Regions from separate parts of the Priestia sp. P5 genome, predicted to be linked through region 2. Evidence: riboswitches for the same ligand, from Rfam matches in the RefSeq annotation. Region 2 holds a riboswitch; each other region holds the start of a gene.
The links. Region 2 has a riboswitch for S-adenosylmethionine ahead of MMB69_RS05595 (sulfite oxidase-like oxidoreductase). Riboswitches for the same ligand answer to the same signal wherever they lie in the genome.
Positions count from the first base shown of each region.

Region 1 (7,445 bases), on a different contig from region 2:
CATATTTATAAAAAAAGTCGAAAACGCTTATTTTTCTCTTTGATTTCGCTACAGGTTCTGTTACATACTCCGCACTCATCCTTTTACTCCTCCTGCTGTATAATAAAATAATTTTTCGCTAGTTGCTTCTTCTTTGGATAATTCTTTCACGATTTTTCCGTTGTACATAATATAAATTCGATCCGCTACCCCTAGCAGCTCCTCGAATTCACAGGTTGCATAAACAATACCTTTTTTCTGTGACACAAGATTTGTAATTAAGTCGAATATCTCTCGCTTAGAGCCGACATCAACTCCTTTAGTTGGTTCATCAAACAACAGTACGTCAGAGTCCGTAACAAGCCATTTTCCGATTGCTACTTTCTGCTGATTTCCGCCGCTTAACGTTCCAACTGACTGCTCGATAGAATGAGACTTTACGCCAACTTGCCCAGTCGTTTTCTGCGCTTTTTCTTTGATCTTTCCTTGCTTTAGAAACGAATAATTTGTAAAGCGGGACAGACTTGGCAAAACTAAGTTATCGGCAATCGATTCATGAACAAAAATTCCTTCTTTTCTTCGTTCTTCAGGAACAAGAGACAGACCTTGTGCAATATAATAATACGGCTGCTTATTCAACTTTAGTTTCTTGCCTTTTAACCGAACGCTGCCGCTGACATATTGCTCTAAACCAAATAGACTTCGGCAAAGCTCCGTTTTCCCCGCTCCTACAAGCCCTGCAATACCGACTACCTCTCCTTCTTTTACATGAAAAGAGATATTCGAAAGGCGCCCTGGAAGAGATAATACTTCTACATGTAAAAGTTCGTTTCCAACTTCTACTGATTTTTTGACCCACTGTTTTACAGAAGACGTTCCTAACATGAGCGTAATCACGTCTTCAATTGATGTATGTGCAGTTTCTTTTGTAGCTACATAGCGTCCGTCCTTTAAAACTGTTAAGCGGTCGCAAATATCAACCACTTCTTGAAGGCGATGTGAAATGTAAATAATGCCTACTCCGCTTTTCTTCAGCTCTCTCATCACAGAAAACAATTGTTTCGTCTCTTCCACACTAAGAGGTGCGGTTGGTTCATCCAAAATTAAATAATCAACGTTCTGTACAATTGCACGTGCAATAAGCACCTGCTGTTTTTCTGATAGAGTTAGATCAACGACATTTTTTTTAACGGATAGAGAAGAACCAAGTAAAGAAAGAGCTTCTTCCGCTTTCTTATAAATAGATTTCCAGTTTACAAATGCCTTACTTTTATTAGAAGCCTGCACGTCTAGCACGATGTTTTCAGCTACTGACAGCGAAGGAATCAGCGCTACATCCACTTCTTGATGCACAATTCCAATTCCGTGGCGCTTAGCTTCTTTAGGAGAAGAAATAGAGATTTCTCCTCCGTCTTTATAGATTTTTCCTTCGTACTCGTCGTAAGCTCCGCACAATATTTTCATCAGCGTACTTTTACCGGCACCATTGGCTCCCAATAAAGCATGAATTTCCCCTTTTTGAACAGTAAAATCAACTTTGTTCAGCGCTTGAAAAGAACCAAAGTTTTTTGTAATGTTCTTCATTGAAAGCTCGTTCGTCATGTCTGTCCCTCCACTTCTACTCTTTTTTGCCCCATTCTTCTACGTACTGACTAAGCTGATCCATATTAATCGTTTGATTAGGCAAGTCAGTTTGTTTGACTAAAACCGGATCAAAGGAATAGTAGCGAGGGATCTCTTGACCGGAAATCTTTTTAAGAAGCAGATCAACTTGCTTTTCTCCTACTGAAGCTGGATTTACGGCAGCTGACGCTTTCCACGGGCTGTTTTTTGCCTGCATCATTTGCAGATCTTCATCAGATAAGTCTACTCCGTACACTTTAATCTCGTCTCGTCCTGCTTCTTTAATAGCTCTTGTGACTCCTTTTGCAAATTCGTCCCAAGGCGCCCAAACGGCCGCAATGTCTCCTTTATTTGGATACTGCTTCAACACAGCTGCCATTTTATTTTGCGTGTCTAGAGAAGTATTGTCCGTTGCGCTTCCGAACGTGGCAATTTGTTTTACATCTGGATAGCGATTCATCATAATTTTATAAATGCTGTCGCGTTTTTCCATCGGTGCAAAGCCTCCAACAAATGCATATACAATATTTCCTTTTCCATTAATGTCCTGCATCATTTGTTTCAGACCCTGCAGCGCAAGCATATAATCGTCTTGATCAATGGTTGTAACGCCTTCTGCTTTTAATTCTACATCGGTTGCAATAACGGGAATTCCTTTTGCAATCGCGCGCTTCACGCCAGGTTCAAGGGTTTCAGCCCGGCCGTGGTCAATCATAATGCCGTCAACATTTTGGTTAATAGCCGTGTCTAAATAAGCCGCCATTTTAGATTGATCATTGTTTGAATCAGAAACGGATAGCTGTACTCCTTCTTTTTTAGCCGCTTTTGTCACACCTGTTATGTACTGAGCAGCGTGAGTGCCTGATGTAAATTCAGAAATAAGCGCAATTTTTGTATCTTTCGTAATCTTTTTTCCTTCTTGCTGTACAGGCTTAGCAGAAGCCGCTTGCGGCGCTGGAGCTGCCTGTGTTTTCTCGTTTAGACTTGGCTGTTCTTTCGTGCAGGCAGCCAGTGCAAAAACTAGAAGCACGAGCAAAGTAAGTGGCCACAGCATTTTTTTACTCTTTTTCATGGTGTTCCTCCCATTAAACTTATTATTCATATAAAAATAGTTAGTTTTATAATAATCCAAAGAATACCCCGCTTTTAGATGTAAAAGCGGGGTGATCATGACCTATGCTTTACAAGTAGTTGTTATGCGTAAATAGGTACCCATCCTTCAGTTGTCACGAAAATTCGGACAGCGACTACTTTACGATCTTCCATTAATGTAAAGTAATGAAGAATGTTTTCTGGTACTGAAATTAAATCGCCCGGCTCTAATTCAACATCAAAAAATTCGCCGTCTTTTCCTTGAATAACAAAGATTCCATGACCGCTTACAATAAAGCGAACTTCGTCATCTGTATGAATATGCTTGCGCTGAAAGTTTTTTAACAATTCATCAATATTTGGTGTAGATTCCGATAACGAGATAACATCTTGCGCTTTATAGCCGCGGCGTTCAGAAATATCTTTAATATCCTCACCAAAAGCGTTTAAAATTTCTGTTTTTTCTTCATCAGTTAAATCATATTTTTCACGAAGATTTTCTGGAAGTTTTGTAATGTCCCAATTTTCATAAATAACTTCATTGTTTGCCAGAAAAGCTGATACTTCCTCTTGAGTTTCAATTCTTTTATTGTTTATATGTAAGCGAATTTGCGCCATTGTTGTTTCCTCCTTTTATAAATGCACCTTTGGCTTAATGCCTTTAAGTGACAGTAATTTCACATGGTAGCTAAATAGAAATTCATAGGCTTCTAGCGCTTTTTTTGTTTCAAACGCATTTTTCCCCCATACCGTAATCCCGTGGTTACGAATTAAAATCGCGCCTTGATCGCCTTTTATATGGTGAGAAAACTCTTCTGCTAGTGTCGGAATATCCGAGTAATTCGGAATAATCGGAACAGTAATTTCCGCATCTTCTTCCCAAATACCCAGTGCCTTAATAATTTCTTGGCCTTTGAATGAAATAAGCCCTTCATCTCCGTACAGTTCAGAGATCACGTTGTTGTCGATTGTATGTACATGAAGACTGCACCCAGCGTTCGTTAACTCGTAAATCTTAACGTGTAAAAGCGTTTCAGCAGAAGGCTTTAAATGCGTTTCTTCTGCAGGTTTTCCATGTTGATCAACTAATAAAAAATCTTCATTTGTACGTTTTCTTTTGTCTTTTCCACTTGCTGATACAAAGAAAGTTGTCGGATTTTGGTCCACTTTAATTGCTAAGTTTCCGCTTGTACCGAAGAACCAATCGCGTTCTGCCAACTCATCTTTTATATCCGCAAGCTCATGCAACCTTTGCTGAGCCATGATACTCATGCTTTCACCTCTTCTGTTAATTCTTGTAAATGATGAATGACATCATAAAAAGTAGAAAAAGGACGATACGGTAGAGATAGCTCTTCGCATTTTTCAATTAAAAAGTCACGTGCAATGACAGTGTCAGCTAATTTGGCAGCCTGCAAATCCGTAATGGAATCGCCAATAACAACCGTATGATCTCTTTCATCTGCAAGATTGCGAATAATCGTTGGCTTACAGCAGCCGCAGTCGTTTGCACACTGTTTATCACATGTATGAGGCCACGTAATGGAAATATGTTCACCAGAAAAATCAGATCCGTTGCAGTAGAGCATTTCCTCTGCAACTCGATTTCCCAAAAGCGGTTTTACAAAAAAGTCAATTCCTCCGCTTACAATATAAAGCGGAATATGATGCTCTTTTGTATAGACAATAAAATCATCAAATCCATCTCGAATAGCAGACGTCTTTAAAATATAAGAAATAATATCTTCCTTTAATTCCACGGGGAGTAAGGCAAACATTTGCCCTACTCCTTCTTGAATAGAAACGCGCTGTGCTAGTACGTCGTCTTTAATACTTTCCCACTCCGGAGGAGCAAATTGTTTCATAATCGCAATAATGTTATCGCTATTTGTGATTGTTCCATCAAAGTCACAAAAGATTTTTAACGATGTCATGCTTTCACCTCTACTGTTCCCCATAGTTGCAAAGCTTTTTGCAACTCTTTTGATTCTTCCGCTTTTTCGGCTAGTGTTTGATGAGAGAGTACTGCATCTATCGCCGCACGGAATGCCTTTCCTCCTCCGATAGCGCCGTCTGGATGACCGTGAACTCCGCCTCCTGCATTGATAATGCTGTCGATTCCAAAGTCCTTCACAAGCTGCGGTACCATTCCAGGATGAATTCCTGCTGAAGGAACCGGGAAAGTCTGCTTATATTTGTACACAGGACGCGTTAATTCGTAGGCAATGCCTGTCGTGTCTTCAAGAGAAAGCGCTACGCTTCCGTATGGTGATGGAAATAGCGAAAAATCTGCTCCGGCTAAGCGTAATAGCTTTCCAAGCAGTAATGAATTTGAAAAACCGTAAAACTCTGATGGCGTAAGCGCTCCGCTAACAGCTGGGTGAGCCATAATCGGCAAGTTAATTTCATCATCTTCTCGAAGTGCCTGCAGTACGTCTAATCCGTAAGCAAATACGTTGAATAAAAGAGCATCGGCTCCTAGCTCAGCTGCTTTTCTCGCTTTTTCTTTTAATTCAAACGTTCGTCCCGTTAAATTAACAGCATACAGCGTGCGGTGTCCCGTTTTTTCGTATACTTCATTCAGTACTTTTTTTCCCTCTGTAACGCGAGCTTCAAAAGGTGTTCGTTCACTATCAAACAAAATCTCGTCGTCTTTAACCAAATCCACTCCGCCAAGCGCTTGCTCACGCAGCTGAGTTGTTAAGTACGTCATGTCTCTTCCAATCACGCCTTTAAAAATACTCATCACAAGCGGACGGTCATAAACGCCTAGTTTCTCTCGGATACCTTCTATTCCAAAGCGCGGTCCTGGGAATTCAGCTAATAATTCATCAGGAAAATCCAAGTCTAATAATTTCACTTTTCCATCAAGTGATAGTTTTCCGAAAACAGTAACTAAAATAGCCGGTAAATCTCTTGAAAAGTTGGCAGTTGGATAAGCAATTTTGACAATAGCCTGCTTAACCTCTCTGCCTAAATATCCGTTAACACGTTCGCAATCTTGAAGCTCCGTTACGGACACGACGCGCCCTTTATGCTTTTGAAGCTGCTGCTGATCTAAAAGCGGCAGATCTGTCCATGAGCCGACGGTTAGTCCTAAAGCGATTCCTTCCGCTTTTTTATGAAAATTTCCTTTATTGTCATGTAGTAAGTAGCTTGCAACGATTTCACTCATTATGCTAAAAACTCCCTTGCTGTTTAATATCGTTAATAAAAAAAACCTCTTCTGTGATTAAGAAGAGGCTTTCGTTGCTCTTCTTATCTCTCAGCTGCTGCTGCAAGAATTAGCACCGTGCTTAACATGCGTTAAGTCGGTTGCCGGGCTTCATCGGGCTAGTCCCTCCACCTACTCTTAATAAGAAAGTTGCTATTTATTTAAATTGAATTCGTAGATTATATACTAAATAAAAAATACCGCTAGGATTTATCGGTTATTAATCTCGTTAACTTCTTACATATTAAGCCAACTCAAAAAGGATTGTCAATGCGTTTTTAAAATAAATTTAATTTTTTTATTCGAGATACAGCTTCTCTCATGCGCTCTTCATCCGTCAGCAGTCCTACGCGCACATAGCCTTCACCATATGTTCCGAAGCCTACTCCAGGTGCCACTACAACGTGGGCTTTTTCAAGAAGTAAATCTGAAAATTGTTCAGAAGTATATCCTCCAGGAACTTTTAGCCATGCAAAAAAGGAGCCTGCTGGGGATGTAACGTCCCAGCCAATTTCTCGAAGCCCTTGAATAAATGTATTGCGTCTAGATTCATAGCGCTTAACTAAATCATTCACACATTGTTGAGATTCTAACAGAGCTGCGGCTGCTGCCTCTTGAACCGCCCCAAAGAGACTGACATACATATGATCTTGAAGAAGATTAATAGCTTCTACAACACTTTCATTTCCTACAGCAAATCCAACTCGCCATCCCGCCATGTTATACGTTTTAGAAAGAGTATAAATTTCAATTCCCGTCTCTTTTGCACCAGGAGTCTGTAAAAAGCTGATTGGCTTTTTACCATCAAATCCAATTGCTCCGTAGGCAAAGTCGTGTACCACACAAATATCGTGCTTGGCAGCAAACGCCACGGTGTCTTCAAAAAATTCTGCCGTTGCCACTGCACCAGTAGGATTATTGGGATAGTTTAAAAACATGAGCTTTGCCTGTTCTTTAGCACGTTCACTTATCTCTTCGTATACGGGTAGAAAATGATTTTTAGCCGTGAGCGGCATCACTTCCATCTTGGCTTTTGCAAGCTCTACTCCAGACCAGTAATCAGGATATCCAGGATCCGGAACCAGCACCGTATCTCCAGGGTTTAATAAGCACTGCGGGATTTCAACAAGTCCACCCTTCCCGCCAAACAAAATAGCTACTTCTTTTTCGGGATCCACATCAACCCCGTATTCTCGCTTATAAAAAGTCGCAACGGCCTCTTTCAAAAACTGATGCCCCCGAAATGGAGAATATTTATGATGTATAGGATTAGAACTTGCTTTTTGCAGTGTTTCTACAATATGTGAAGGAGTAGGCTGATCAGGATTTCCCTGCCCTAAGTTAATAACGTCGTGCCCTTGGGCCATTACTTTTCCTACCTTGCCTACAAGTGATGCAAAAAATTGTTTTGGTAAACTTTTTAATAGTTCCGATTGCTCAAATTGTTTCATCATCGCACACCTTCTCAAAAAATTCTTGAAATTCTAGTCACAAATAATATATTGTAATATTCAACTTGTAAAGTCATTTTTTTCAA
Region 1 covers NZ_JAKWFJ010000002.1:660,608-668,052, reverse strand. Annotated here, with positions in the region: gene MMB69_RS20150 (ABC transporter permease) at 1-79, opposite strand, end outside; gene MMB69_RS20145 (sugar ABC transporter ATP-binding protein) at 76-1,581, opposite strand; gene MMB69_RS20140 (sugar ABC transporter substrate-binding protein) at 1,598-2,674, opposite strand; gene MMB69_RS20135 (1,2-dihydroxy-3-keto-5-methylthiopentene dioxygenase) at 2,797-3,312, opposite strand; gene MMB69_RS20130 (methylthioribulose 1-phosphate dehydratase) at 3,328-3,966, opposite strand; gene MMB69_RS20125 (2-hydroxy-3-keto-5-methylthiopentenyl-1-phosphate phosphatase) at 3,963-4,628, opposite strand; gene mtnW (2,3-diketo-5-methylthiopentyl-1-phosphate enolase) at 4,625-5,869, opposite strand; SAM riboswitch class I at 5,950-6,056, opposite strand; gene MMB69_RS20115 (pyridoxal phosphate-dependent aminotransferase) at 6,187-7,359, opposite strand.
Region 1: another riboswitch for S-adenosylmethionine. It lies ahead of mtnW (2,3-diketo-5-methylthiopentyl-1-phosphate enolase); the one in region 2 lies ahead of MMB69_RS05595 (sulfite oxidase-like oxidoreductase).

Region 2 (7,445 bases):
GCAGCTTTTTATACATCCTTAATTTAGTTGATTTTTCATTAGGAGGACCAATTAAATCGATGAATTAAAAGCGCACCTCTTATTCATATGTTAGAACACATCAAAAGTATTATTTATATTTTAAAATATGTTATAGTTTAATTCCAATAATCGTTCACACTTGAATACGTGTGAATGAACCCTTACAAAAAGCAGCCTCGCTTGCCAATGCCGAGGCTGCTTTTTCTTATTTTCCAAGGACTTTTGTCTTAAAAATGGGTGTATCCCCTGCGAACAAATACTTAGAAATCACATATTATAATATATCTTCTAAGTGAAGGAGGTATGCTATTATAGAAAACTTAGTTAGCTATATTAAAGATTTAGGCTTTCCAATTGCCCTGTCTTTTTACTTACTTGTTCGCATTGAAAGCAAATTAGATCCAATTACAGAGCTGCTTCAAGTTCTTATTGAAAAAAAGGACAAGCAATAAGCAGACTGCTATTTTTATATCCAAAGCGAACTCGTGCCTTCGTTTTCAAGATGCAGTACGTTCACTTCTGTTCCTTTATCATACCCATGCTCTCCGCCTGGAAGAACAATCAAGGCGTTTGCTGCAGCTAATGACGAAATAGCGCCTGACTTGTCCATTCCAACTGGCGTTACAACAAGCCTTCCGCCTTCGTCTGTAATTTCTCCTCGCACCATTCTCGTAAATGCATTAGGCTCTTTAAAACGTCCGTTTAACACCGCTTTTGTTTTATGTAAATGAGGCAGTGGTGAATGTAAAAAGCTGCGAACAATTGGACGAACAAACAGTTCGAACCCGACATAGCAAGCAGATGGGTTTCCTGATAATCCAAACAGCAGCTGTCCGTTTCGTTCTGCGACTGTTGTGACGCTTCCCGGTCGCATCGCAATTTTGTTAAACAGCACATTGGCGCCAAGCTTTTCATAAATAGCCGGTAAATAATCATAGTCGCCAACGGATACTCCGCCGGTTGTCAGTAAAATATCCACTTCTTCAAGCGCTTTTTCTACCGCTTCATAGCAGCGGTCAAAATCATCTTCAAGCTTCCCTAAATATTTCGGAATTCCCCCGCTTCTTACGATTTGTGCAAGTGCCATATAGGAGTTGCTGTTGCGGATTTTCCCTGGTTCTAGCGGCTCGTTCACATCAAGCAGTTCGCTTCCTGTTGTTAACACGCCAACCACTGGCTGCTTCACCACGGCTACATCCGCATAGCCAAACGTAGCTAAAAAAGCGGTGACGCCCGGATTGATGCGCGTTCCTTTTGAAACGAGCACGTCTCCTTTTTTTGTTTCTTCTCCTTTTAATGCAATGTGTTCCCACTTTGAAGCAGGCCGGCTTAACGCCATATACGTTTTGCCTTCTTTTTCATACGACTTCGTTACTTCAAGCATCACAACCGCATCACATGAATGAGGCACTTGTGCTCCTGTCATAATACGCACTGCTTGAAACGGCTTTAGTTCTTCTTCAAAAACAGAGCCAGCGCCGATTTCACCTACAACTTCGAACTCTACAGGATGTTCAATTGAGACTTCTATGCAGTCTTGCGCTCGAACTGCAAAGCCGTCATAAAGCGATTTATTAAAATGAGGCACGTTTTGGTCGGCGACAATATCTTCTCCTAAATAGCGTCCGTAGCTTTCGGTGATCGATACGCGTTCGATGCTGCCTTTTCTTTTATATGTCATGACTTTTTCAATTGCTTCAGGAATTGAAATAGGTGTTCTGCTTTCTAACATACATTCTTCACTTCCTTTATGTCTGTTCACTTTTTGCGCTATGGTGTAAAATCATAGCATATCTCACTATTTCTATCATACAACAAAATTTACTGAAAAAGGATGAAAACACCGATGTCTTCTTTTACACATTTTAATGACCAAGGCCGTGCCAACATGGTCGATATTAGCGAAAAATCTATCACTCGCCGCGCTGCAACCGCTCGTTCAAGCATACTTGTTAACAAAGGAATTCACGAAGCCATTGTAGAACATAAGATCGGAAAAGGCGACGTGCTTGCTGTCGCACAAGTAGCGGGAATCATGGCTGCAAAACGCACGTCTGACATTATTCCGATGTGTCACCCCCTTTTATTAAAAGGCGTAAACCTTTCATTTGACTGGGATACAAGCAATGATCAATACCGTTTATTAATAGAAGCAACTGTTAAAACGGAAGGCTCAACGGGCGTTGAAATGGAAGCTTTAACAGCCGCTTCTGCCTGCGCTCTAACCGTTTATGATATGTGCAAAGCCATTGATAAAGGCATGATTATCGGCGAAACGTATCTGCTTGAAAAATCAGGCGGCAAAAACGGTGACTACAAGCGTACGGAAGCGTAAAGGAGGTACATAATGAGCGTACATGAACATAAATCTAAAGCAACTCAGCCCGTTCGCTGCAAAGTCATTACGGTATCCGACACACGTACAAAAGAAACCGATAAAAGCGGTGCGCTGATGATCCAACTTCTGAAAGAACATGACATGCAAGTCGCTTCCTATGAAATTGTAAAAGACGACCAAACGTCGATTCAACAAGCGATACTTGCCGGATGCAGTGATGAGGACATTGACGTTGTTCTCACAAACGGCGGGACTGGCATTACAAAACGAGACGTTACGATTGAAGCCGTTCAAGCGCTGATTCATAAAGAAATCGTTGGGTTTGGCGAGCTGTTTCGCATGCTGAGCTACACCGAAGACATTGGCAGCGCAGCGATTATGAGCCGGGCAATTGCCGGGACGATTAACGAAAAAGCCGTTTTTTCTACACCAGGATCAAGCGGTGCTGTTCGTCTAGCTATGACCAAACTGATTTTGCCTGAACTTCGCCACGTTGTGTGGGAATTAAACCGCCAGCGCTGACAAAATGCCTATGCGCGTGCATAGGCATTTTTATTAATCATAGTCTTTATGTACCCACTCATCTTCTGGAATGCCTAAATCTTCTCCAGAAAAACGCTCTTCTTTAAACGGATCTCCTCTAAGATGAAAGCCGTTTTGCTCCCAAAAGCCAGGATGATTTTCATCAATAGCTTCAAAGCCTCGAAGCCATTTAACACTTTTCCAAAAGTACAAATGCGGAACAACCAATCGCAGCGGATATCCGTGCTTAGCTGTAAGCGGCTCTCCGTTAAAGGAATGAGCGAGAAGAATATCGGCTCTCAGTAAATCTTTTACTTCAATATTTGACGTATAGTCATTATCTCCGTGCAGCATGATGTATTTACTTTTCAACTCCACGCCAACTGCTTTTAAAAAGTCTGTAAACAGCACGCCCGTAAATTCATTATCAAGTCTTGTCCATCTCGTTACGCAGTGAATATCACATTTCACCGTTGTTTGCGGCATGTTCAATATATCTTGATACGAAAGCGTCACTTCTTTGTCTACCAACCCAAACACGCGAAGCGTCCACTCCTCTAAGTTATACTCCGGCACGTCGCCTTCATGCAAAATAGGAAAGCGCTCTGTCACTACTTGCCCCGGAGGCACTCGTCCTTCATACTTTGGATCAATTTCTGGTGTTTTCATTCGTTTAATACGGTCTGCTTTGTTCAAATAATCACCTCGTTGTTTTTTGTACATAAAAAGCCCTTCCTTAAATAAATAAGGAAGAGCTTTGTTTCAGCTTCTTCCTTATCTCTAAGAGCGATACACTCTTAAGGATTTGGCACCATTCTGTCATAGACAGCGGTTGCCGGGTTTCACAGGGCCAGTCCCTCCACCTCTCTTGATAAGGAAACAAATTGTATTTGTTTTATGTAATAAAGTCAGTATTAAGCTTTTTGTCATAATTGTCAATATTATTTTTCTTTTTCGCCAAAAAACTTTAAAAACAGATAGGGTTATAAGGTTTTAGTCTACTAAAATACCATATAAAGCCTTTACCCTTCTCCATCAATCATCGTATACTTCCTAGCAAAGCGCTTGTAGTAAATTTGCTCATCCTCTTGTCCATCGTTAAAAACAAGTCGGTTATGATCAATATCTTTTTCTTTTAACACATAGCCTTTTTCGTTCATCATATGAATATATTCATCTAAATGTCCTTTTTTCACCATATAGTGAAGAGCATCATCTGAATCCGTAGTCTCTTCTACATCTTGACTTCCCACTTCTAATTTGAATACGGCTTTTGCCGTTTGAATGGGACGGTAGTCTCCAAACATCTTTTCCCAGTTTAGTAGCACCAGCGCGCCGAAGATTATGATACCTCCTCCAGCGGCTACGGTTAGTAAGAATCGTTTTGACACTTCTTTCTCTCCCTTACATTCTTTTTCTTCTATTTAATACAACAGATTGCCCTAAACTTGTTTTGACGCCAAGTCCTAGATACACGACAGCACCTAAAGCAATTGAAATACAAGATGTGCTAATCGCAAGTGAAGATGCAGACAGCTTATTTTCTAAAAAATAGTGAGAAGTATAATTGCCGATAATCACAGCGGCTGACATCACACTTACTAATAAAACAGGTGTCAACGCAGCTTGTCCCAGTGATTGAACTCGGTAAGAAATAGATTTTTCAATTAAATAGAAGTTATATATAACCGATACACCATACCCTCCGTAAGTCGCGACAACCGGTCCAATTTCTTTTAAGCTTGAAACCAACAGTACGTTTAATACTATCTTCACAACAATTCCTAAGCCCAAGCCTAAAATTAGCTTCTTTTGTTGATTAATTCCTTGGAGAATGGCGGCTGTTACGGTAAAAAGAGCAAAAAGAATCGCAGCAGGCGCATACCATTGTAAAACAACTCCACCGATTTCAGGACTGTTTTTCGCTCCAAAAATCATCATATATACCGGCTTACCCAATAAACAAAGCCCTACCGCAGCAGGAAGAGTAAAAAACAACAGCAGCTGCAGCGTTTTTGTAATCTTTCCTTTTACTTCCCGTAAATTTCTTTGCACAAAAGAAGATGTAATGCCCGGAATTAGCGACATGCTGAAGGCAGTCGCTAACGATACCGGCACCATCACCAAAATTTGCGCTAATCCAATGACGGAGTTAATCGTTTCAGCCTTAGCTTGTCCATATCCTATTGATTGAAAAAGCATGTTAATCGTAAACGTATCAATATTTTGATAGATAGGAATAGCTAAACCAACTAATACAAACGGAACAGCGTACGTCACAAGCTCTTTGAACATTAAAGAGAACGGAACGGATTTATTATTCTTTCCGCTGTTCACTTCTTTTATAATCAACCGCTTGCGCTTCAAATAAACCGCTCCAAGAATCCCAATTCCCCCTACGCCTCCAATAAACGCTCCAAACGTACCGATTCCAACAGCTTTTGTCATTGTGCTATGAAAAAGGTGAATAACAGCGTATGCTCCTACTAAAATGAACAACACTCGCACTATTTGTTCAATAATTGTACTTAGCGCGGACGGTCCCATAGACTGGTTACCTTGAAAGTAGCCTCGTAATAGACTCATAGGCGGGATAATAATTAAAGCAAAGCTTACCATTCGGATGACGTACACTACGTCTTTTTGACTATTTCCTGAGGAATCTTTTCCGTTAATAACTAGTTCAGCGAGCCACGGTGCCATCGTATAGAGGACTAAGAAACCTATTATGCCCGTTATCGTCATTAATAGAAGTCCTGCTTTTAACAGATCTTGTCCCGCACGGTAGTTTCCAAGACCGTTATATTTCGATACATACTTAGAAACAGCAAGCGGAAGACCCATTGTCGACAAGCTTAGCATCAATGTATATGGACCGTATGCATACTTATAAAGTGCATAACCTGACGTTCCCACTAAGGCTGTGAAAGGAATAATATAAATAAAGCCTAAAATCTTTGTTAACAAAGAAGACGCTGTTAATAAAAGCGTACCTCTCATCAAATTTTTTTCCATACATCAAAACTCCAGAAATAGATATTATATTTTTAACAAATACTTGATTTATTGTATCATAATTACAATTATTATCCAGTTTTTTATAAAGCATTAGAACCTTCTTCATATTACGTTTTTTTACCTAATAAAGGAATATAAACCACTCTTTTCCCCTATGATAAATGAATCGTTTTCTGCTTTTTGCTTTACCTGACGTTTACATTCTAAAAGACGTGTTACATTATATATATATATCAGTTACCAACTCAACTAAGACTCCTTGACTATTCTGGCCTACCTTCTCTTTTAGGTAGACTGAGGTTGCTAAATCGTTATATATAGGAGGAAAAAATCATGAAAATGAAACAACGACTATCAAAAGCAGCTGCTGCTGCAACGATTACAGGAATTGCTGCGTTTGGATTTGCTCCTGTCGCTCAGTTTGATACACCAGCCCACGCAGCTACATCTCAAGAAGCAAGCAGTCAAAGTCAAACAGCTGTAAAAAATATCAACGAAATTTATAACGCCGCAGTAAAAGGTGAAGTGCCGCGATTAACAGCAGACTTTAAAATTGGCAAAACCCTGCGTCAAGATGTTCGAGATCAGTTTGGTCCTCCACCTGAAGGTTCATCAAATAACTTTGACTACTATCATGCGGAAATGGGTCATCCTGGATACGCATTTGGCTATGACCAAAATAACGTCATCAACGAAATTCGCTATTTTGGTACGAATGTAGAGCGTCAAACAAATCTAGGGTCCATCACGCAAGCTAACTTAAAGAAAGAATTAGGTCAGCCGAACTTTACAAGCAAAGTAAAAGGTGATGGTACGACTCAAACGAAGTACACCTATCACGCCGGCGCCTATGATCTTGAATTTATTTTTGATGATAGCAAAACATTAAATCACGTTAATTTAGTTAAAAAACCTTAAGTAATAGAAAAAGTAGCAGACAGGCTGCTACTTTTTTTCATGAAATAAAACTAAGGCGGAATCGGCTACGTGTTCATACCCAATCTCCATATAAATCTTGTTAGACGTAGGATTTGTCATATCTGTGTATAGGCTTGTTGTTTGAAACCCTTCGTCTAGCATAAGCTGAGAAAGTGTGGACACACAGCTTGAGGCATAGCCTTTTTTACGTTCTTCCCGCGGCGTGTATACAAAGTTAATCGTAATGTTATGAGTCGTTGGACGCGTAGCATTGGCAATCGACACATACTTGCCGTTCACTTCCCATAAAAATAGCCGTTCTGCTTTAATAAAAGCTTCTCCTGTTTTGGCAGCTTGTTCCTTTGATACAGGCTCTCCAATGACGCCCATAAACTCCCAAATCCATTCTGTCACGAGCGGAAGATGCTCCAACCTTGCTTTTACCAGCACTCCGTCCGCTTCCGCAGCTTTTTTTACTTTGTCTAACCGGTAAATGCGCTGATCCATTTTTAAAGAAGCTTTTTGATTTTTTAGCGCTGCTAGTTTTTGAGAAAGATATAAAAGCGTTTGTCTTTCTCCAACTAAGCCAGGTATGTCGATTTCTTGTAACAGCTCCACCGCTTGGCTT
Region 2 covers NZ_JAKWFJ010000001.1:1,079,410-1,086,854, reverse strand. Annotated here, with positions in the region: gene MMB69_RS05615 (YvrJ family protein) at 330-473, shown strand; gene MMB69_RS05610 (molybdopterin molybdotransferase MoeA) at 488-1,753, opposite strand; gene moaC (cyclic pyranopterin monophosphate synthase MoaC) at 1,868-2,356, shown strand; gene MMB69_RS05600 (MogA/MoaB family molybdenum cofactor biosynthesis protein) at 2,369-2,881, shown strand; gene MMB69_RS05595 (sulfite oxidase-like oxidoreductase) at 2,915-3,577, opposite strand; SAM riboswitch class I at 3,653-3,759, opposite strand; gene MMB69_RS05590 (hypothetical protein) at 3,904-4,272, opposite strand; gene MMB69_RS05585 (putative polysaccharide biosynthesis protein) at 4,286-5,896, opposite strand; gene MMB69_RS05580 (YjgB family protein) at 6,233-6,817, shown strand; gene MMB69_RS05575 (GNAT family N-acetyltransferase) at 6,845-7,445, opposite strand, start outside.

Region 3 (7,445 bases), 1.0 Mb from region 2:
CGTTCGCCCACGCCGTATTCACCGCCGGTCCATCCAGTATTTACAAGGTAGACATTTACATTATGTTCATCGATTTTCTTTCCTAGCATTTCTGCATAAGTTGTTGGAGCAAGAGGTAAGAAAGGCTCACCAAAGCATGTAGAGAAAGTAGCCTGTGGCGATGTTACGCCGCGCTCTGTTCCAGCTAACTTACTAGTGTATCCGCTCAGAAAATGGTACATCGCTTGTTCTTTTGTAAGCTTGCTGATTGGAGGCAAGACGCCGAAGGCATCAGCAGTTAAAAAGACAATAGCTGTAGGGTGCCCAGCAACGCTTGGCAATACCGTATTATCAATAGAGTCAATTGAATAAGCGGCACGAGTATTCTCTGTTAAACTATTATCATTGTAATCTGCTACTTTCGTATTTTGATTTAACACTACATTTTCCAGTACGGCGCCGAAGCGAATTGCATTGAAAATTTGCGGTTCTTTTTCTTCGGAAAGCTGAATGCACTTCGCGTAGCATCCTCCTTCAATATTAAATACACCAGAGCTTGACCAACCGTGCTCGTCATCTCCGATTAAACGACGGTTTGCATCAGCAGAAAGCGTTGTTTTACCCGTTCCAGATAAACCAAAGAATAATGCAACGTCACCTTCTTCTCCTACGTTAGCAGAACAGTGCATGGATAGAATATTGTTTTGAGGAAGCAAGAAGTTCATCACTGAGAAAATAGATTTTTTCATTTCACCAGCGTATTCAGTTCCTCCAATTAGCACAATACGTCGCTCTAACGAAAGAATAATGAAGGTTTCAGAATTTGTCCCGTCTGTTTCAGGATCAGCTTTGAACGTTGGAGCTGCTACAATTGTAAACGGCTTCACATCATCATTTGTTTTTTGTTCGGCTGAAGGGCGAATGAATAACTGCTGAGCGAATAGGTTGTGCCATGCAAATTCATTAACTACTTGAATTGGTAACTGATACTTTTTATCAGCTCCAGCATATCCATTAAAAACAAAAAGTTCATCCTGCTTCTTTAAGTGGGTTAAGACTTTTTTGTATAGCGCATCGAATCGCTGAGCAGAAATTGGCTGATTGACAGGTCCCCATTCAACCGTTTTTGAAGACACAGCATCGCTTACAATAAATTTATCTAAAGGAGAGCGACCTGTATATTTCCCAGTTTCGACTGACACAGCACCTGTAGAAGTCAGCGTTCCTTCGCGTCGAGCTAGAATTTTTTCAACAAGTTGTGGAACAGATAATTGGTGTTTTGTTGTTTTTAATTGAAGCAAACCATTTAATTCGATAGACATATCAACAGTACTCATGTGCACTACCTTCCTTTTTTAGCTATTATTTATTCATTAATGTTTGAAATTTATAATTAGTATAACACATTTATTTAATTATTCTATACTATTTAACTAAAAATGTTTGTGTATTATAAAAAAATGTACGTTATACCTATTTTAGACACATGTATATGTGCTAGAAGCGAAAAAAGTGAAGCTATTTTAAGTGAAAGCCTCATTTTGATCTGTCTTATTAACCAAACTTAGTAATAATTCTTAATAAGATGTACTATTTCAGAATTTGAGTATGTTACATTAAAACCGATTCAAACATAAAGAGATGATTTCCATTTGAATGTTGTTGACAGTGAAGCGCTTTTTCATGTATTATATGTCCTTGAACGGATACTCTCTTATCCCGAGCTGGTGGAGGGACAGGCCCTATGAAACCCAGCAACCATCGTCATTTTTTTGTGTAGACGATAAGGTGCTAACCTGATGCAAGGGCACAACCTTGATCGATAAGAGTGAAAGGCTTATGTAGAATTTGATACCTTTCCTCGATACAAGGAAAGGTTTTTTTATATTTTTTAACGTGTAATGAAAATAAGGGAATGAGTACCGTATCACAATGTATCGTATTTATAAGGAGGAAAACTGATGTCAACACAACGTCGTCTGTTCACGTCAGAATCTGTTACAGAGGGACATCCCGATAAAATTTGTGACCAAATTTCTGACTCAATTCTTGATGCTATCCTAGCAAAGGATCCAAATGCTCGTGTTGCTTGTGAAACAAGCGTAACAACTGGTTTAGTTTTAGTAAGTGGTGAAATTACAACTTCTACTTACGTGGATATTCCTAAAACAGTTCGTGAAACAATTAAAGGAATTGGCTATACTCGTGCAAAATACGGATTTGATGCTGAAACTTGTGCAGTATTAACATCTATCGACGAGCAGTCAGCTGATATCGCTGCTGGTGTAGACCAGGCGTTAGAAGCACGTGAAGGTCAAATGTCAGATGAAGAAATCGAAGCAATCGGAGCTGGAGACCAAGGGTTAATGTTTGGTTATGCATGTAACGAAACAAAAGAATTAATGCCTCTTCCAATTTCATTAGCTCATAAACTTGCTCGCCGTCTAACAGAAGTACGTAAAGAAGAAATTCTTCCTTACCTTCGCCCGGATGGTAAAACACAAGTAACAGTTGAATATGATGAAAACAACAAACCTGTTCGCATCGATACAATTGTTATTTCAACTCAGCATCACCCAGAAGTAACGTTAGAGCAAATTCAACGTAACTTAAAAGAATATGTTATTAATCCAGTTGTTCCCAACGAGTTAATTGATGAAAATACAAAGTATTTCATTAACCCAACAGGACGTTTCGTAATCGGCGGTCCTCAAGGAGATGCTGGTTTAACTGGTCGTAAAATTATCGTTGATACTTACGGCGGATATGCTCGTCACGGCGGCGGTGCATTCTCTGGTAAGGACGCAACAAAAGTAGACCGTTCAGCAGCTTATGCAGCTCGTTATGTTGCGAAAAACATTGTAGCAGCTGATCTTGCTGATAAATGTGAAGTACAACTAGCATATGCAATTGGTGTTGCACAGCCAGTATCTATTTCAATTGATACATTCGGTACAGGAAAAGTTTCTGAAGAAGTACTAGTAGACGTAGTACGCAAAAACTTTGATCTACGTCCAGCAGGCATCATTAAAATGCTTGATTTACGTCGCCCAATTTATAAGCAAACAGCAGCTTACGGCCACTTTGGTCGTACGGATGTGGAGCTTCCTTGGGAGTTCACAGACAAAGCGGAAGCATTAAAAACTCAAGCTTTAGCTAAATAGTAAAAAAATCTCCGTGAAAACGGAGATTTTTTTATGCCCATTGAATACCTGCAGCAGATTTTTCTACGACACCTTCATATTCTGAAAGCAAATGCTGAAAAATGGCGTCCCATGATTGAGTAAGAGCATATTGTCTCGCTGCATGCCCAAAGTGAAGCCGCTGATGCAAATCATCGAGTAAATCTGTAATAGCCGAACTGAATTCTTCTAAGGAGTGAGGTTTGCAAAGGTAGCCGTTTCGCCCGTGCTGAACCATCTGTTTAACTCCTCCTGCATTTGCTGCCACTACAGGAGTTCCAGAAGCAAGAGACTCCAGCACAACATTTCCGAAGGTTTCTGTTTCTGAAGGAAAAACAAACAAATCAGATGATGAATAGATATGAGCAAGTTGCTTACCTTCAAGGAAGCCTGTAAATGTCATATGCTCAGATGCTTGCTGCTGCATTTGTTCTTTTAAAGGGCCGTCTCCCACAATAACCCAGTGAATTTGATGGCGGATATGATCGGGCAGAGATCGTGCAATTTTTATTAAAAAATCAGCGTTCTTTTCTTTAGCTAATCTTCCTACATACGTTAAAATGTAGGGCTTTTTAATATTATATTTAATACGAATATCAAAGCGGTCATAGTGGGGATGAAATAATCTATGATTTACTCCTCGCGCCCAAATAGCTACGTTGTGAAACCCTTGCTCTTCTAGCTGCTGTTTGGTCACTTCAGAGGGAGCGAATATTTTTTGTACAGGTTTATAAAACCATTTCATATATTTTTGCAGTGGTACACGCATTTTTTCAAGTTCATAGTGAGATAAATAATCATCAAAATTGGTATGATAAGAGCCGACAAGAGGAACACCTAATCTTTTCCCGTAATAGGAGCCGCAAAGCCCCATTGTAAAAGGAGTGGCCAAATGAATAATAGAAGGATTGAATTCCTGCAGCTGCTTTTTAATTTTTAGAACGTTTGGCAATGAAAAGCGGCTGTTTGGATAAAGAAAAAACGGCATGCTGGGCGAACGGTGAACATACGTTGAAAATGACTGATCATGAGCAAATTCTGGAGCAAATACCTGGATGGGAATTTGCTTTGATTTGACGTACTGAGTAAATTGATAAAGTGTTTTAGCAGCTCCGTTAACTTCTGGAGCAAATGTATCCGTAAATAAAGCAATTCTCATTAGTACTCCTCCTATCATTAAGTTAAAAATATGTTCAGTGAAACAGCACCTGAAAAGATGCCCAGTATCAGGCCCACCATGACATCCGTCGGATAGTGCAGACCGAGATAAATTCTTGAAATTCCTACCGTTACTGCAAGAGGCAAAAGAACAGCAGCGAAGGCTGGATAAACAATCATAAGAGGGGTAACCAACGAAAAAATAGCTGTTGTATGCCCAGATGGAAATGAATGATCTTTTAATGGATTTTCTAATACTTTTGTATGTTTTAATTGAATATAAGGTCGTTTTCTCGGATATAGTTTTTTAGCAATGGCCACAGGAATATGACTAACGGCTAGAGAAAACCCACAAGCGTAAGCGACGGATGAAGGATGCAGAAATAGCAGCAAGCACGCTATCACAATGGTAAACGTGGCTCCTCCGGCGTGAGTTAGTAAACGTAAAAATCTATTTAAGTGCTTTCGATCAAAATGTTGGTTTACGCTTTTGAATAATCGGCATTCGGCATCGTATACATACTGAATTAACTTGGCTTTCATAGAGTCGCTCCCTTTTCAATAAATACGTCTTTATTATTCAGTTTAATCTTTAATTGTGGAGGCAGTACTAAAACGATGTAAATTAATATGGAAATTTCTTTACAATTGTGGAGAGAATAGAACATGATTGGAGAGTTTGTGGAGATACTAAAGAAATTCCCTCAGTATGACTTTCTGAGGGAACGTTTCCTTTATAATGAAGAATCAGATTTCTTAATAGACTTATAATACTGCCCTTTTTCTACGTATTCTGTGCGAATGCGCTGCATATCTTTTAAATCCTCTTCTGTCAGAGTGCGGATCACTTTAGCAGGTCGGCCGAGTGCGAGAGTATTAGGCGGTATTTTTTTACCGGGAGGCACTAAGCTTCCAGCACCGATAAAAGCACCTTCACCAATTTCCGCACCGTCTAAAATAATAGAACCCATGCCAATGAGCGCGCGTTTGCGGATGATGGAGCTATGTAAAATAACTTGATGTCCTACTGTTACATCATCCTCAATAAGCAAAGGAGCATTTGGGCTTTGATGGAGTGTTGATTGATCTTGTATATTTACTCGTTTACCAATAATCGTAGGTGAAACATCTCCTCTAATAACAGTGTTAAACCAAATGCTGCTTTCTTCACCGATGGTGACGTCTCCAGTAATCGTTACATAGTCTGCGATGAAGCAACTGGGTGCAATGGTAGGCATTTTTTCTTTATACGGATAAATCATCAAATCATCTCCCTTTATTAGTTGAAAAAAAGTAGTAAATCTTCTAATGTAAGTGTACAAAGGTTTTTTAAGCAGGTAAACAAAAAAAGGAAGAAGGAGTAACTCAAATGCATAAATGGGAAGCAGTAAATCCAAAAGGCGTTATTGTCATGGTCCATGGAGCAGCGGAGCATCACGGACGCTATCGCTGGCTGATTGAGATGTGGCGTTCGGTTGGAATGCACGTAATTATGGGAGACCTTCCTGGCCAAGGCTTAACAACAAGAAGAAGAGGACATATCCTATCCTTTGATGAATATGTGTATGAAGTGGAAGAATGGGTACGTGAAGCGCAAAAATATGATTTGCCTATTTTTCTGTTAGGCCACAGTATGGGAGGACTGGCGGTTATTCGTACGCTCCAGACAAAAAACCTCCCTATATGGGGTGCGATTCTCTCCTCTCCTTGTCTAGGATTAAAAGAGCAAGTACCGGCTTATTTAGATATGCTATCTAAAGGGTTGAATAAAGTCATGCCGAACAAACTTTTTGATTTGGGTCTCACTGTTGAAAAAGCAACAAGAAACCAAGAAGTTCGAGATGAAGATGAAAACGACTCACTGTATGTTACAAAAGTTTCTGTAAGATGGTACCGGGAATTGATCCAAGCTGTCAACTTAGCTTTTAAAGATATCGATCGTTTGCCTGATGTCCCGCTTCTTGTGATGCAGGCAGGAGAAGATAAAATTATTGAAAAGCTGATTGTTAGGCAGTGGTTTGATGAAATAGAGCTAAGTGAAAAAATCTACAAAGAATGGTCTCAGCTGTATCACGAAATCTTTAATGAGCCTGAAAGAGAATACGTTTTTACATATGCGAAAAGTTTTGTTGATCTTCACATTTAATAAGTGCGGTAAGAAATTGAGGTGAAAATAAATGAAGATTCCGTCTCATCCTATTTCCTTAATGAGAAAAATTTATCGAGAAGTGTTTCCTGTCGTTCATCATGAGCTTAATCATTGGCGCGAACGAGCAAAAGAGATTCCTAATAAAGAATTGCGTACTCAAGCATTGGCAAGTATCGATACAAAAACTTTTCATTGTGAAGGAGGCGGTATCCTATCGATTTTAGCGAAAGAAAACATGATTGAATGCGTGAAATTTATTGTTGCCTATCAAACAATCAGCGATTACTTAGATAACTTATGTGACCGCAGCAACTCGCTTGATCCTAAAGATTTTGCCGCCTTACATGAATCGATGCCAGATGCGTTGACCCCTCATGCACCTCTTGGGGATTACTATCGTTTTCGAACGGATAAAGACGACGGAGGATACTTAGCCGGACTTGTCCAGACTTGTCAGCAGTCCTTGCGAAAAGCTTGTAATTACCATATAGTCTCTTCACATTTATTAGAACTAGCTAATTATTATTGTGATTTGCAAATACATAAGCATGTTGAAATCAAGGAAAGAGTTCCACGATTAGAGAATTGGTTCGATGCTCACCGGCACAGTGTTCCTGAAATGGAGTGGTATGAATTTTCAGCGTGCTCTGGTTCAACGTTAGGAATTTTTTGTTTAGTTGCTTATAGCTTTCAAGAAGAGATGACCGAAGAAATGACGCAGAAAATAAAAGCAGGATATTTTCCTTATATTCAAGGCTTACATATTTTACTCGATTATTTAATTGACCAAGAAGAAGATAAAGCAGGAGGAGATTTGAACTTTTGTTTTTATTATCCTCATTATCAGCAAATGATGGATCGCTTTTTGCATTTTGTCGTAAAAGCGGACGAATATGCTAAAAAACTGCCGGATTATCACTTTCACTGCTTTATCTATAAAGGACTCTTGGGCGTTTATTTGTCGGATCAAAAAGTGA
Region 3 covers NZ_JAKWFJ010000001.1:37,073-44,517, forward strand. Annotated here, with positions in the region: gene pckA (phosphoenolpyruvate carboxykinase (ATP)) at 1-1,316, opposite strand, end outside; SAM riboswitch class I at 1,691-1,808, shown strand; gene metK (methionine adenosyltransferase) at 1,941-3,143, shown strand; gene MMB69_RS00215 (glycosyltransferase family 4 protein) at 3,175-4,320, opposite strand; gene MMB69_RS00220 (phosphatase PAP2 family protein) at 4,338-4,862, opposite strand; gene MMB69_RS00225 (gamma carbonic anhydrase) at 5,054-5,581, opposite strand; gene MMB69_RS00230 (alpha/beta fold hydrolase) at 5,689-6,465, shown strand; gene MMB69_RS00235 (tetraprenyl-beta-curcumene synthase family protein) at 6,497-7,445, shown strand, end outside.
Region 3: another riboswitch for S-adenosylmethionine. It lies ahead of metK (methionine adenosyltransferase); the one in region 2 lies ahead of MMB69_RS05595 (sulfite oxidase-like oxidoreductase).

Region 4 (7,445 bases), on a different contig from region 2:
ATAAACGCAAGCTGAGACTTTGGCTTTATTGCATTAAATTATTTCATTATCTATCGCCCGGAGCAGGATGGTCTACACCTTTGACATGATGCCGATGCTGGTTGTCTTCGCTGGTGTAAAAGTCATAATAGTGAACATGCATACCGTTGCCAATAGGAATAGCGGGACCAGAGTAGGCTTTGTAATGATGGGTATGTCCGTCTTCAAAAACAACATAGCCTTCTGTATAGTGAATGTGGCTTCCATCCTCGCTTTGAATTGGAGGAGACGTTACATCGAGGCACTGATGGACATGTCCTGACGCAACAGAAGTGTAGTCCACTGAGCCATGATTATGATGAGGAACAAACCCTGAAATAAAATCATCTTTGCCTATTTTTTTCATTTTACTTCCCCCTACAAATTCAATTTTAAAAAATTGTTTAAGTAAATTCTTTAAATGGGCATTTGAATTTCTCTTTTTAGTTAAATTCAAAAATACATGCTATTGATATGAACAAAGAAAAATAAATATGACTTTTGATAAGCAGGATTCATAAAATGGGTAGTTTCCCTGTGTGTCTGCCGTTTCTACTTGACAACTTTCACATATATTGATTAAGGAAGGACAAGTTATTATAAGAGAGGAAGTCAGCATAATGAGTTGGGAAAATAAAAAGAGTCTGTGTCAGGAGTTTGCGAGAATTCTAGGTGGACAAGGCAGTTTAGATGAAAATGGCGTTTGTTTGGTACAAAAGTTTCGTACGATTCGTTTTAAAATTTTAGGGCGTCCAACACGCTCTCCGTTAGTTACCCCTCAATTTTTCACTTTTGAAGATTTAGACAGCAAAGGAAGAGCGCTAAATCTAGGTGAAACCGTGCTTTTGCAAGAAGAAGTAAATCCATTATTAACGGAGCTTAGAAAAAGAGATATTAAGGTTACGGCCGTTCACAACCATTGGCTATTTGAAGAGCCGAGAGCAATGTATATGCACTTTGAATCCGTAGAGTCACCGTTAGATTTTGCACGAAAAGTAAGAGAAGCGTTTAGAGTATTAAAAGGATAAAAAGCAGCTTTTTATAGAATCAGTTTAGTCTTACTTACTGCTTTTAAAATTAGGTTAATAACATTTTAAACATGTATATTATATATTTGTTTATAAGATGCACTTGAATGAACCTATCAGGTTAACTAATTTTTGAGCAGTGAGATTATTCGAGTACTTCTATTTAAATAAAAAAAGCACGCGTTCGCCGCGTGCTTTTTTTATGTATAAACTTAAAATGCGTTTAGGGTGTTATCGCTTAACCACTGTTTGCGTTCAGCTGCATCTTCGAATAACTCATCTGCATTTGTAAATTGAGAAGCGATGACATATTCAATTGTTGCAAGAGGAGCTGTTAGCAAACGCCAGTTTAATACGATTGTATTATCTTGAGTCGTAGCGTATTCTTCACCTAACTCGTCCCACTTAACAGATTCAGGAGCATTGTCAGCTGCTTTTTTAACAGATTTCAAAGCTTCTTGGAATTTTTCACCTGCGCGGCCTTGGTACCACTCTGTTAATAGTTGTCCAATACCTTCATTTGTTTGCTGCTCGTTCCAGCTTTCAGGTACTGTAGCAATGAATTTTGCACGGAATGTCATTTCAGCCTTTGCTACATCTCCACGAACGATGTTTAAGCGGTATTGACGTCCTAGGTAAGGGAATTTGTCTCCTTCTTCAAAAGAACCAGTTTTAGCTGCAGAAGCTGCTGCTTTAGGAGCCTCTTTTTTAGCTGTTTCTTTTTTTACTGCTTCTTTCTTTGGAGCAGCTGGCTTTTCCTCAGCTGGCTGTGAACCGTTTAGTTGTTTTAAAATCCATGTTGCTTTGCGTGCGATGATTGAACGCACATTGTTTTCATTAAGACCTCTTGGGATAATAACTTTTACCCCTTCTTTGTCACAAATTTGCACCGTGATATCGGTTCTATTTGGAACGACTTCAATTTTGTAGTCAATTGTTTGATTGCCTGTTTGATACGTATACATAAAATTTTTCGTACTCCTTTCTACAAATCTTCATTTTATAAGCAAAGGTAGAGTTTGGTCAAATGAAAGAATAATCAGACAGTTATCAACTGCTGTTGCAGCGCCTTGCAGAATGATATGTATTCCAATATTTAGTGGAAAAGCGCCAATAATAATTGCTTCAATTCTTCTTTAGTTTTTACAAAAACATATAAAAATATGCCGATACTACTAATATAGATTAGACATTCTATGTCTTTAGATGGTATAGGGAATGAAAAATAAAAAAAGCGTTTCAAAGTTTACATGTGAAATGCTATATATGATGGTCATAACACTTACTGTAATTGAAGTGACAAATTATTATCTTATTATGAAACAAGAGCAAGCAGCCTCGATTATGCTAGTGATTACATTTCTGTTTGCTTTTCTTACAACTACCGTGTTCTATTTTATCATACGTGGCTCTATAATTGCGGTTGAAAATTTAACGAAAGTAATGAAAGGGGTTTCGTAAGGGGATTTATTGATATTTGTTCAGTATAATAAACTGTAAGTATTGGTTTTTATGATAGCTTTCATAGAAAGAGATAATGAAATTTGACACGTTATAAAAGCAGTTGTATAGTGAGTACGCAAGGCGGCAGTCTGTCTTTTTTAATTCTTAGTAAACTTATAAGTTAAATGAAATATTTAAGCACTACATAAGGAGACGAAGAGATGAAAAATGAATTCCGTTTGGCAACAAATGACGATGCAGATAACTTATTGAACTTGACTCTACAAGCATATAAGCCTATTCGAGAGCTAGGCATTCCTTTCTTAGCAGCTACTGCTGATCTTGCCCTCGTTAAGAAAAACATTTCTCAAAACCTTTGCTATGTATATGAAGAAGATAAAAGAATCGCTGCAACTGTGTCTATACGAATGCCTTGGGGAGAACATCCAGGTCCGTTTGCTGTTCCGCACCTTTGGTGGTTTGCAGTGGACCCGTCGTTTGCCAGTAAAGGCGTTGGATCTAAGCTGCTGCATCTAGTAGAGGAAGAGATAATAAAAAATATGTTTAAATCACCAGGTGTGTCTTTAGGAACAGCAAAAGAACATCCTTGGTTAGTTGAGATGTATGAACGAAAAGGATATGTTCAAGCTAAAGAAAAGCACCTTGCAGAAGGTTATACGACTGTATTTCTTTATAAAAAATTCAACGAGGTACATTCTTTGTCGTAAAAGATAGAGAAGTGATCCAAATTAAGACATGTGAAAGAGTGATAAAGATGACAGATCAATTACTACTAAATAAGCTAATAGACATACGCCGTGAGCTGCACCGGTTTCCAGAACTTTCAATGAAAGAATATGAAACAACTAAACGTATTAAAAAGTGGTTAAAACACTATGATATTTCTATAGCGGATGAATTCCAATTAGACGTAGGAGCAGTAGCAGAAATTGTGGGAGGAAAGCCGGGACCTACTATCGCTATTCGAGCTGATATTGATGCGCTGCCAATTGAAGAAAAAACCAATCTGCCCTTTGCTTCTGAAGTGAACGGTGTTATGCACGCATGCGGCCATGACTTTCACACGGCTTCTATAATCGGAGCAGCCATTCTTCTCAAAGAGCGTCAGAAGGAGCTTTGCGGCACGGTTCGATTTATCTTTCAACCAGCTGAAGAAACGGCTTCTGGAGCAAAAATGCTAGTTGAAAAAGGTGTGCTCGAAGGAGTGGAAGCGATATTTGGGATGCATAACAAACCGGATCTTCCTGTAGGAACCATTGGTATCAAACCGGGACCTTTAATGGCAAGTGTTGATCGTTTTGAAATTGACGTCAAAGGAGTAGGAGGTCACGCGGGTATTCCTGAAAAAACAATAGATCCGATTGCTGCTGCTGGTCAAATTGTTACTAGTTTACAAACCATTGTCAGCCGTAATCTCAGCCCCTTTCAAAATGTTGTTGTCAGCATAACTCAAATCCATGGAGGGAGCTCGTGGAACGTCATTCCTGACAAAGTAACGCTTGAAGGAACGGTGCGTACCTTTCAAGAAGAAGCGAGAGAAAAAATACCGGCTCTTATGAAACGAACTGCTGAAGGGGTCGGCGCAGCTTTCGGGGCTTCAGTAGACGTTAAATGGTATCCATATCTTCCTGTAGTAAACAATGATGATACGCTGGAAAAACTGGCTATTAAAGCGGCGGAGGATCTTAGTTATCAAGTCGTAGAAGCTGAACAATCGCCTGGAGGAGAAGATTTTGCCGTATATCAGCAGCATATACCAGGATTTTTTGTATGGATGGGTACAGCTGGAGAATATGAATGGCACCATCCTTCTTTTTCATTAAATGAAGAGGCATTGCTTGTAGCAGCTGCGTATTTTGCTAATTTAAGCTTTCATTTTTTGAATTCATTCCATTACCTAAAAAATTAAAATATTTTTATTTTTCTATTTACGCGGATGAAATTGTTTGATAAAATAAATTTTAAATTAAAAAAGTTATCACGAGTGGACGAGAGATCTGGCTCTTTGACTCCACAGCAACCTACGAATGTAAGGTGCTCCTACCAGCAAAGCATGTGCTTTGGGTGATAAAACGGGTGAAAAACTCATTTTGCATCAAAGCAAAATGAGTTTTTTTTATTTTTCTAAAAGGAGAGGGTTTTATGAGTCATACAGCAGTTGCAGCACATACAGGAGAGAAAGCATTAAAGGAAGCGGTGAAATTATTAGGAAAGCATTATCAAGTAGCTTATCGTGAGTTAGAAACATTTTATGAAATTGTGGTCGAAAACCATGTTCGTACATATGCTGTAGGCATAGATATTAAAGATGTACAAAAAGCAAATGAACTAGAAATTTATTCATCATGCTGTTCCAAACTTGAGCGAGTAGGCTGTCTTTTATAGAAGAAGTCTGCTCGCGCCTCTATTTTTTAAGTATTTTTAAATAGAAAGCATGGTTTTTGACAAGCAAAGAATCTGGTGGGTATAATCAATATTCACTAGGTTTTAAGATTAATCATAAATTGTCGAAATTTTTACACAAATTAAAGGTTACATTCGAAATGAATTGTGGTATGTTATAAAACAAGAATATTTTATGAAAGGAGCATTGAAATGGAAATGTCTCTTGAACACGGAAACGATGCAGGAAGCGAACAGCTTATTGATCGTATCCTAGACTTTTTAGAAGATGACGAAAAGTAAAAAAGAGTGTGCGGTGCTATCCCTAGCCGCGCACTCTTTTTTTATCATGTGCGTAAAGGCAGCGCCATACTATGATACATAGGGATAGAATGAAAGGGTCTCTGTCAAAGGGATTGACGAATGGTTTTGTTTGATAGAAAATTTAGAAAAAGGAAAGAGATGAAGGGTATGTCGAACAAAACATCTTTGTATCAAACAAAAGAACAGTTAAAAAAGCTTGTAAGCGAATTGGTTTCTATACCTAGCGTGACAGGAACGATGGCAGAAGTGGAAATGGCTGAATCGATAGCGTCGTATTTATTGAAGCTGCCTTACTTTCAAAAAAACGAGCAGGTCGAGCTTCATTCAACAGGAGACGGGCGATCAATTGTCACAGCTTTTGTTCAAGGGAAAAATACGAATAAAACAGTTGTATTAGTAAGTCATTACGATGTAGTGGATGTACAAGATTATGGACAGTGGAAAAAGGATGCTTTTCACGCTGATACATTAACGAGTACTTTTTATAACCATATGGAACAAGTTCCGGCACACGTACAAAAAGATATGATAAAAGGAGACTGGCTTTTTGGCCGAGGAACGATGGACATGAAAGCAGGCATTGCCTTGCATATCAGTATGGTTGAACGAGCGTGCAACGGAGAGTTTGACGGAAACATCCTGCTGCTGTCGGTGCCGGATGAAGAAGTAAATTCGCTTGGGATGAGAAAAGCAGTGCCTGTTCTTTTAGAGATTGCCCGCAAACATAAGCTGGATTTTTCTCTCATGCTGAATGCAGAACCAGTGTTCAGCCGCTATCCTGGAGATCAAACGAACTACGTGTACTCAGGATCGATTGGGAAAATCATGCCAAGCTTTTTGTGTTATGGAAAAGAAACTCATGTAGGGGAACCGCTAGCTGGTTTAAATGCTAATTTACTAGCTTCTTATTTAACAAAAGAAATAGAATTAAACGTTGATTTTTGCGAAAAAGTAAGAGATGAAACAAGTCCACCTCCTACGGTGCTGATACAAAAAGATTTAAAAGAAGAGTATTCAGTTCAAGTTCCGCACTCTGCCGTTGTCTTATTTAATTTATTTATGTTAAACCGCTCTCTTAAAGAAGTAACAGATCTGCTGTCGAAATCGGCTGACAAAGCGGCTTTGAATGTGAAAAAACACTATAATAAAGCCGCTAGGCAGTATGCTGCGGGAATGGAGGGTTCATCTCTTGACGTGAACGTATGGACGTATGAAGAACTTTATACTCATGCAGTCAAACAGCACGGTGAAAAATATGTGCAAGAAATGGAAGCAGCACTTTTGGCACAAGAGGATGACGATAGAAATAAAACCATTAACTTAGTAAACTCTTTAGCTGGTTTATGTAAAGAATCAGCTCCGATGATGGTCTTATTTTTTACGCCGCCTTTTTATCCGGCCGTTTGTTCACATGATGATCCGTTTGTACAAGAGATTTTGTCAAACGTACAGGCAACTGCCAAAGAGCAATTCCAAGTGGAGCTAGTTGAACAAAGTTATTTTGGCGGAATTTCGGATCTAAGCTATGCCAGCCTGCAGCATCCGCTTCATACATTTAACACGTTGGTAGCAAACATGCCCCTATGGAATAAAGGGTATCATATCCCGCTAGAAGATCTAGAGAAGCTGAAGATGCCGGTGCTGAACATTGGACCGCTGGGAAGAGATGCGCATCAATGGACCGAAAGATTAGACGTTCAGTATTCCTTTGAAATTTTGCCTCATTTCATTTATCAAGCTATAAAAGAAGCACACAAATAAACATCCGTCCGCGGATGTTTATTTGTTGAATTTAAAAGAAGCTCCTTGTACGGTAATTTGTTGCGGTGTTAGAGCGTGATCTAATTCAACCAAAAATGGACGCTCTCCAACTTTTTTTAATGTATCATGGACAACACCTTGTGTTCCGCTGCAAAAAATAAGGTTTCCCCCATTGACATATAGTTTTTGACAACGTGCATCAAGTAAAGAGTCTTTATAGCTTTCGGCAGACTGAATGTCCAGCAGTTTCGTCCACTTGCTGATGGATTCTTCGAGGTTATGTACAGCACAGTAAATATTTTTTAGCTGCAGCTGACCAGCTTGGTGAGAAGAAAGAGCCGCTAGCTTTGGCTTGCGTTTTTCTTCTGGTTCACCCCATTCAATAAAAAAAGGAAGAGGCAGGGAATGGTGGTCAGCTTCAATAAAACACATTTTCCATTGAAGTCTTTCTCCATCATTGGTTTGACG
Region 4 covers NZ_JAKWFJ010000002.1:606,087-613,531, forward strand. Annotated here, with positions in the region: gene MMB69_RS19830 (YmaF family protein) at 47-385, opposite strand; gene MMB69_RS19835 (DUF1259 domain-containing protein) at 639-1,046, shown strand; gene MMB69_RS19840 (M48 family metallopeptidase) at 1,259-2,011, opposite strand; gene MMB69_RS19845 (hypothetical protein) at 2,313-2,507, shown strand; gene MMB69_RS19850 (GNAT family N-acetyltransferase) at 2,711-3,217, shown strand; gene MMB69_RS19855 (M20 peptidase aminoacylase family protein) at 3,265-4,419, shown strand; SAM riboswitch class I at 4,483-4,584, shown strand; gene MMB69_RS19860 (hypothetical protein) at 4,653-4,895, shown strand; gene MMB69_RS19865 (M20/M25/M40 family metallo-hydrolase) at 5,364-6,977, shown strand; gene MMB69_RS19870 (VOC family protein) at 6,996-7,445, opposite strand, start outside.
Region 4: another riboswitch for S-adenosylmethionine. It lies ahead of MMB69_RS19860 (hypothetical protein); the one in region 2 lies ahead of MMB69_RS05595 (sulfite oxidase-like oxidoreductase).